2 regions of the Bacillus sp. F9_6S_D1_P_5 genome follow, and region 2 is predicted to be linked to the other one. Evidence: riboswitches for the same ligand, from Rfam matches in the RefSeq annotation. Region 2 holds a riboswitch; the other holds the start of a gene.
What was found. A riboswitch is a leader RNA that binds a small molecule or an ion and turns the genes downstream of it on or off. The one in region 2 is predicted to bind thiamine pyrophosphate.
Positions count from the first base shown of each region.

Region 1: another riboswitch for thiamine pyrophosphate. It lies ahead of thiT (energy-coupled thiamine transporter ThiT); the one in region 2 lies ahead of thiC (phosphomethylpyrimidine synthase ThiC).

Region 1 is NZ_JBTREW010000033.1:34,751-39,194, reverse strand. It holds gene ACUXEY_RS26420 (sensor histidine kinase) at 1-1,247, shown strand, start outside; gene thiT (energy-coupled thiamine transporter ThiT) at 1,456-2,124, opposite strand; TPP riboswitch at 2,210-2,311, opposite strand; gene ACUXEY_RS26410 (FeoA family protein) at 2,506-2,733, shown strand; gene feoB (ferrous iron transport protein B) at 2,730-4,444, shown strand, end outside.
Region 2 is NZ_JBTREW010000005.1:174,797-179,240, reverse strand. It holds gene ACUXEY_RS08705 (DUF4870 domain-containing protein) at 65-382, opposite strand; gene lldP (L-lactate permease) at 665-2,326, shown strand; TPP riboswitch at 2,398-2,513, shown strand; gene thiC (phosphomethylpyrimidine synthase ThiC) at 2,625-4,385, shown strand.

The DNA of each region.
Region 1 (4,444 bases), on a different contig from region 2:
AGAGGGCGGCTCAAAATTCAGATTTCAATCTAGAAGGGAAAATTACGAAAGTACAATTCCCTGATGTAAAAGGGCCTGTAAATCCAATCTATAAAAATAATTTATTTTTGGATAATATAAAGGAATTTCAAGCTGATTTATTAGTAAAAGAAAGTAAGCAAATACAAGATGCAACACGAATAATTGATTATGAAAAGAATGATATAAAATATAAATTATTAATGAAACCAATAACAGAAAGAGACGGATCAGTCACATATATTTATGCGATGGCTTCTTTACAGCCTGTAGATGAAGCAGTACAAATGGTACAAGATTACTACATTTACATCATTGCATTTGTAGTCGTTCTCATTTTTCTAGCTTCGTTTTATTATTCAAAACAAATTGCAAAGCCGTTATTAAAAATAAATGATACGACGAAGAAAATAGCGCATTTAGATTTCACCGAAAAAATTCCGATTACTTCAAAAGATGAAATTGGTGATTTATCGAAAAATATTAATATACTTTCTAACAAATTAAATTCTCATATCGGACAGCTTGAACAAGATATTGAAAAGGAAAGAAAGTTAGAAAATACACGGAAAGAATTCATTTCTGGTGTTTCGCATGAATTAAAAACACCGCTGAGTATTATGAAAAGTTGTATTTCTATTTTAAAAGACGGGGTAGCTGAGCATAAAAAAGAGTATTATTTTCAAGCGATGGAGAGAGAAGTAGACAAAATGGATACGTTAATTTTGGATATGCTTGAGTTAGCTAAATTTGAATCTGGTACATATAAAATGAAAAAGGATTCGTTTTATATTGATACAGTAATTGAAGATATATGTGAACATCTATCTGTAGAAATAGAGAAAAAAGAACTTTGTGTTCATAAAAATATATGTTCATTTGAAGTAGTTGCAAATCAAGGCCGGATTGAACAAGTCATTGTGAACTTCATTACGAATGCAATACGTTATACACCAAATAAAGAGGATATCATTATTTCTACAATAGATGAGAAGAACCGTATAAAAGTGTGTATTGAAAATAAAGGTACTCACATTGAAGAAGAGCAATTAGATAAAATTTGGGATCGTTTTTATCGTGTGGATGCATCTCGTCAGCGTTCACAAGGTGGAACGGGTCTTGGTCTTGCTATTTCAAAGAACATTTTAGAACTGCATGATGCTGAATATGGGGTAGAAAATACAGAAGATGGTGTATTATTTTACTTTTACTTACCGAAAAAAGCGTAGATGATGCATGCTACGCTTTTTTTTATTTATTTTCATATTATCTTTACCTAATCTTTATTTTTAAACGATATAATCTGGTTAGAAAATGAGGTTATGTAAGGAGTCGATGAACCGTGCATAGCAATTGGCTAAGTATAATGGTGTTTATTTTCTTTTGTGCATTTATTGTATTTTTAATTGATATTACGATATGAAAAAAGAGCGCTCATTAAGCGCCCTTTTTTTGTGTATTCATTTGATAAGCATTGATGCTTTTGAATAGACGTGGTGAAGTGAGGAATAAAAATATAAGTAAAACTGTACATAAAATAAAAGAACCGAGCATTGTACTGCCGTTTACGATTAATGAATATAGAACTGCTGATTGACCTTTCGGTGCATATTGTCCCCAGAAAATAATACCAGCAATAAAGTGGCAGAAATAGCGAGCAAAGCTACCGATAAATGTAGCAAGGATAATATAAGCAAGGACTTTCTTACCTTGGTTTTGTTTTGATGAAGGTTTTTCTTTGCGGCTACCTAAACTTGATTGTTCTAAGTTATTTTCATTAGACGTTAAAAGTGCTTTTTGAATTGGACGATAGAATAAACCAGCAAATCCAATAAAAGCAAAGGCAATGAAGTACTCAATGAATGCTTGAATAGGTGTTAAAATGTAAGCATCTCCCACGACAATTTGTAATAGTCCCCAAACTAAACCACCTAAGAAAGCTGATTTAAAGCCCCAGCGGTATGCAATAATAAAAATAGGAATCATAGCAAATGAAATGGAACCGCCTGTTGGAAGTTTAAGTGATAATGGTAAAATGTCGATAATCATGGCGAAGGCTGCAAGAATTGCAGATTCGATCATCGCTTGTAAATTGGTGTTACGCATGTTGTCTCCCCCTAAATCCAAGTTGTACAAAAAAGAATAGGTATCATAGGAGGATACGAAATACGTAAATAAAAAGAGGTATGTATTTCGGACGTTTGCACAATCCCTGCGTTAGCATTAACTAACAGGTTCGAAGGGTCGGAACGAAGTGTTCCCTCTCAGCGGCATGGCTCCCCCAGTGATAACGAGATTCTTTATTTGCTATTGTTTATTGTAAGCGAAATGGATGAGAATGGCAAACGAATCGATTATGACAATTATTGAAATAAAATTGTAGAAAAATGTTAATAAATATGAAGTCAAAGGGGATAGTGCTCGAGAAAAAGAGTGTGCTATAATTCTTCTGAAAATAATTATCATTCTCTTCGGAGGGGGAAGGTTATGAGCTTAGTAGATATTAAAATCGGTGAGAAAGTGCTAGTAAAAAGTGTTCAGTCTTTAGATCATTTATTAAAGAGAAGATTGGCTGCTTTCGGTCTTTCTGAAGGAAGCGAACTTCGCATGAAGCAAAAAGCGATGTTCAAAGGTCCTTGTACATTGGAGTGTCGTGGACAGTTAATTAGTATTCGTCATTGTGACGCGAAAATGATAAAGGTGGAATTAGCGTGAATAAGGTAGCTTTGCTAGGGAATCCGAATACAGGGAAGACATCATTATTTAATGCACTTACTGGTTCTTATGAGTATGTAGGAAACTGGAGCGGTGTAACAGTAGAAAAAAAGGTTGGTAAATTAAAAGATAAGCAAGGAACATTAATTGATTTACCAGGTGTATATGATTTGAATCCAGTTTCGCGTGATGAAGGTGTTGTTACGAATTTTCTACTAACAGACGAGTTTCATCATATGTTAAATATAGTGGATTCTTCGCAATTCGAGAGAAATATGCATTTAACATTGCAATTACTGGAATTTGGAAAGCCAATTTCAATTGGATTAAATATGGTCGATGTGGCAAAGCAAAGAGGAATTATAATTGATGTAAAACGATTATCAGAACTATTAGGTGTAACAGTCGTTCCTGTCGTTGCAAGAAGCGGAAAAGGCTGTGAAGAACTACTTGCGACTCTTAAAGAAAATGACAAAAACGAGAAAAAGCCATTCATTATTTCATATGGTGTACTAATGGATGAAGGAATTGGAGAGGTAATTTCTCTTTTAGAGAAAGAGAATTATAAGCATCCGAGATGGTTAGCCCTTCAATTTTTAAGCAATAACGAAGTAGTAGAAAAAGAAATGAAAGCATTACTAATTTATAAGGAACTTGTAGCCATTCGATCTCGTCTAGAAGGAAAACTTGATTGTACGTTGGAAGAGCATATTTACAAAACTCGTGAAGCGTATATTGAAAAGTTAAAAACAAATGTTATGAAGCATGAGAAAGAAGGGAAAATTCCTTTTTCGGAAAAAGTTGATAGGTTAATTACACATAAAATTTTAGGACTTCCAATCTTTTTAGCAGTTATGTTTTTTATTTTTCAGGTTACGTTTACGTGGATTGGGACACCTTTATCGGATATGTTAGATGAATTTTTTGGCGGAAAGCTTACGGATTGGGTAACGGCTGGGCTTACAAGTGTTGGAGCTTCTGATTTTATTCAAGCGCTCGTTACAGAAGGTATTATTGCCGGTGTTGGTGCGGTATTAGTATTCGTTCCACAAATCTTTGCACTATTCTTTTTCATTTCATTATTAGAAGACTCAGGATATATGGCGCGAATTGCAGTTGTTATGGATAGAATTATGGAGTTCTTCGGTTTAAACGGAAAAGCGTTCATTCCGATGATCATCGGTTTTGGATGTAATGTTCCAGGTATTATGGCAGCGAGAACGATTGAACAAGAAAAGGAACGTTTACTTACAGTTCTTGTAACACCGTTTATGTCTTGTTCGGCACGTTTACCTGTATACGCATTATTTGCGGGAGTATTCTTCCCTCAAAGTCAGGCAACTGTGGTGTTTTCTTTATATGTTGCAGGTATCGTTCTTGCATTACTCGTTACAAAAATTATGTCTCTTACCATTTTAAAAGCGGAAAAATCTATTTTCGTTATTGAACTACCTCCTTACCGCGTGCCACAAGCGAAAACGTTATGGCTAAGCACGTGGGAGAAAGGAAAAGGATTTGTTCGTAAAGCAGGTACATTTATCTTCGGTGGCTCTGTTGTGATTTGGTTATTAAACTATGCAGGTCCATCAGGATTTGGTGTTGATATGGGAGACAGTTATTTAGCGATGATTGGTGGATTTATCGCACCACTATTTGCACCGCTTGGTTTTGGAACGTGGCAAGCTGCGGCATCCCTTTTAACAGGGTTTTT
Region 2 (4,444 bases):
CGTATCGCCGATAACGCTTCATTTATTATTATGTGTGCTGTTTTAATCAAACGTTTGTTTAAAATTAAGCTTTCAGTACTTTAATACCTTTTACGATGTTCCAAATGAAGTAGTATAAGCTAATAATACCGCAAATACATAAGACAATCATTGCTCCAATGCCAAGTGTTACGTCTGGTTGATTCGATCCAATCCCCATAATTCCTAGAATAATAAAGCCAATGAATGACGCGATACTTGGAATGATATGTGTCCATAGAGCGCGTTTTGCATGTGGTTTCGTTTCAGAATCTCCCACAATCCACACAATAATAGGGAATAAGATAGGGGCAAATAATACACTAAAGTATGATAAAGCTGCTAATATTTTGTTTCCGTTCATATATATCACCTCATAAATAATGTCCGTTGTTATACTTTTATTATGCAGGAAATGTGGCGAGCTTCCTATCGATGAACATTACAAGAACGTGACGCTTTTGTAAGATTTCTAGGTTGAAAATTAAATTTTCAAAAAAATCTTCCGTAATGGAAATTGTTGTGATAGAATTAATGAAAACGTTTTCTTGGACGTTTTTTATTTTAGACTTAAAGGTATGATGACCTGATAGTATATTGATGAGGTTATTCTATTTAAAAGGGGATTCTTTAGGGGGAGAGAACAATGAACACATGGACACAAGTTTATGATCCGTTCGGAAACATTTGGATTTCGGCAGCGGTCGCACTTATTCCGATTATCTTTTTTTTCTTAGCTTTAGCAGTTTTCCGCATGAAGGGGTATGTGGCAGGGTTTATTACAGTTGTACTTACAATTTTAGTGGCGTTATTCGCTTATAAGATGCCGTTCACAATGGCGATGGCAGCGACCGGATATGGTTTCTTATACGGACTATGGCCAATTGCTTGGATTATCATTATGTCGGTATTTTTATATAAAATCTCTGTGAAAACAGGTCAATTTGATGTCATTCGTGCATCTGTATTGTCCATTACGAATGACCATCGTTTACTCGTTATTTTAATCGGTTTTTCATTCGGAGCATTTTTAGAAGGAGCAGCAGGATTTGGTGCACCAGTAGCGATTACAGCAGCGCTTCTTGCAGGTCTTGGATTAAATCCTTTATATGCAGCGGGTCTTTGTTTGATCGCAAATACGGCACCGGTAGCGTTCGGAGCGATGGGGATTCCAATTACAGTTGCTGGACAAGTAACAGGTATTGATCCACATAAAATTGGACAAATGGCTGGACATCAATTACCGTTCTTATCATTATTTGTTCCGTTCTTTATCGTATTTTTAATGGATGGGTTTAAAGGGGTAAGACAAACATGGCCTGCTTTATTTGTAGCGGGTAGCTCATTTGCAATTACGCAGTTCATTACAGCGACATTCTTAGGACCAGAACTTCCGGATATTACGTCAGCACTTGTAAGTTTAGTGAGTTTATCGCTATTCTTAAAAGTTTGGCAGCCGAAAGAAATTTATCAGTCTAAACAAGCAAATAGTGAAGTAGCTGCGACAACGACGGCAACATCTATGCCGAAACTAACAGTAGGAAAAGTCGTAAAAGCATGGTCTCCATTCATTATTTTAACTGTGATGGTAGTCATTTGGAGCCAAAGCTTCTTTAAGGCATTATTTGCTCCAGGCGGCGCATTGGAAAGCCTCGTGTTTAAGTTTGAAGTTCCAGGCTTACACAATTTAGTAATGAAAGCAGAACCAATTGTAAATAAACCGACGCCGTACGAGGCAATTTTGAAGTTTGATGTATTATCAGCAACAGGAACAGCAATTTTAATTGCTTGTATCATTTCTATCTTTATTTTGAAAATGAGTGCAAAAGATGCAGTAACGACATTTAAAGAAACGTTAAATGAACTTAAAATGCCAATTCTATCTATCGGATTCGTATTAGGATTCGCATTTATCGCAAACTATTCTGGTCTATCTTCTACATTAGCGTTAGCGCTTGCAGGAACTGGCGGACTATTCCCGTTCTTCTCACCATTCCTGGGCTGGATTGGGGTATTCTTAACAGGCTCTGATACGTCAGCGAATGCACTGTTCTCGAATTTACAAGCGATTACAGCACAGCAAGTCGGTGTATCTGAAGTGCTTCTCGTTGCAGCAAATACAACGGGCGGTGTAACAGGAAAAATGATTTCTCCGCAATCGATTGCAATTGCTTGTGCGGCAGTTGGACTTGCTGGAAAAGAATCAGATTTATTTCGCTTTACAGTGAAGCATAGTTTATTTTTCGTAATTATTGTTGGTATTATGACGTATGTACAGGCATATTATTTAACGTGGATGATTCCATAAGTAACAAAAGAAATAAACTTTGCATTTTTCAGATTATCGTGTATGATGGGAAAGTATTGAAAATTAAATCAGTGATAAACTAGGGGTGCCTAACGTATGCGTAGGCTGAGAGAGAAGCGCGTGAACTTCTTAACCCTTTGGACCTGATCTGGCTCGTACCAGCGTAGGGAAGTTAACGGCTTTACATAATGATGTCTTTATGAGCCAGGTCCTTATTTTTTATGGACCTGGCTCTTTTTATTTTGGCATACGCTGGCCATATCTCGTCCTTGTCACGTACAGGGGGGCAACAAAGGTTATGAAACAGTCTGTTTCAGCTGAGCAAATTGAATTGAAATCGAGTTTACCAGGAAGTAAGAAAGTGTATGTGGATGGACCACGAGAAGGTATGAAAGTGCCGATGCGTGAGATTGAACAAAGCGATACAAACGGCGTTCCGAATCCTCCAATTCGTGTATATGATACGAGCGGTCCTTATACAGATCCTGCGTATAAGGTGGAGTTGGAAAAGGGGATTCCAACGCCGCGCCACTCTTGGATCATAGAGCGCGAGGATGTAGAAGCATACGAAGGGCGCGAAGTGAAACCAGAGGATGACGGTGTGAAGGTGGCTTCGAAACATACACCTGTTTTCCCGCAAATGGATCGCCAGCCGCTTAGAGCGAAGCAAGGGGCCAACGTTACGCAAATGCATTATGCGCGTAATGGCATCATTACATCTGAGATGGAATATGTTGCGATTCGTGAAGGAGTAGAGCCTGAGTTTGTTCGTAAGGAAATCGCGGAAGGCCGTGCTATTTTACCAGCGAATATTAACCATCCGGAAGCAGAGCCAATGATTATCGGACGTAATTTCCACGTGAAGGTTAATGCAAATATCGGAAACTCTGCTGTATCTTCTTCTATCGCAGAAGAAGTAGAGAAGATGACGTGGGCAACGCGCTGGGGTGCAGATACGATTATGGATTTATCTACAGGTAAAAATATTCATACGACGCGTGAGTGGATTATTCGTAACGCGCCTGTACCAGTTGGAACTGTACCGATTTATCAAGCGCTGGAAAAAGTAAATGGAATTGCAGAAGATTTAACGTGGGAAGTGTATCGTGATACGTTAATTGAGCAAGCGGAGCAAGGTGTTGATTACTTTACGATTCACGCAGGCGTATTACTTCGTTACATTCCAATTACTGCAAAGCGTACGACAGGTATCGTTTCACGTGGTGGTTCAATTATGGCACAGTGGTGTTTATTCCATCATAAAGAAAACTTCCTATACACTCATTTCGAGGAGATATGTGAAATTATGAAGCAGTACGATGTTTCGTTCTCTCTTGGAGATGGATTACGTCCAGGTTCGATTGCAGATGCAAATGACGAAGCACAGTTTTCTGAACTTGAAACACTTGGTGAATTAACGAAGATTGCTTGGAAACATGATGTGCAAGTGATGATTGAAGGACCTGGGCATGTACCGATGCACTTAATTAAAGAGAATATGGAGAAAGAACTTGATATTTGTCAGGGCGCGCCGTTCTATACTCTTGGGCCGTTAACGACAGATATTGCACCAGGTTATGACCATATTACATCCGCAATTGGAGCTGCGATGATTGGCTGGTTTGGAACGGCGATGCTTTGTTATGTAACGCCGAAAGAACATTTAGGTTTACCGAATAAAGATGATGTTCGCGAGGGAGTTATTACGTACAAAATCGCTGCACATGCGGCTGATCTGGCGAAAGGACACAAAACGGCTCATCAGCGTGATGATGCACTTTCAAAAGCTCGCTTTGAATTCCGTTGGCGCGATCAATTTAATTTATCTTTAGATCCTGAACGTGCGATGGAATATCACGATGAAACATTGCCAGCAGAAGGCGCGAAAACGGCTCATTTCTGCTCAATGTGTGGACCGAAGTTTTGTAGTATGAGAATTTCACATGATATTCGTGAATACGCAAAAGAAAATGATTTAGAAACGACAGAAGCAATTGAAAAAGGAATGAAAGAGAAAGCGAAAGAATTTAAAGACACTGGTAGTCATTTATACCAATAACACGTTACACCTCTTTACTTGATTGATCACACTGTAGTACCTAACTTAAATATAGAAGA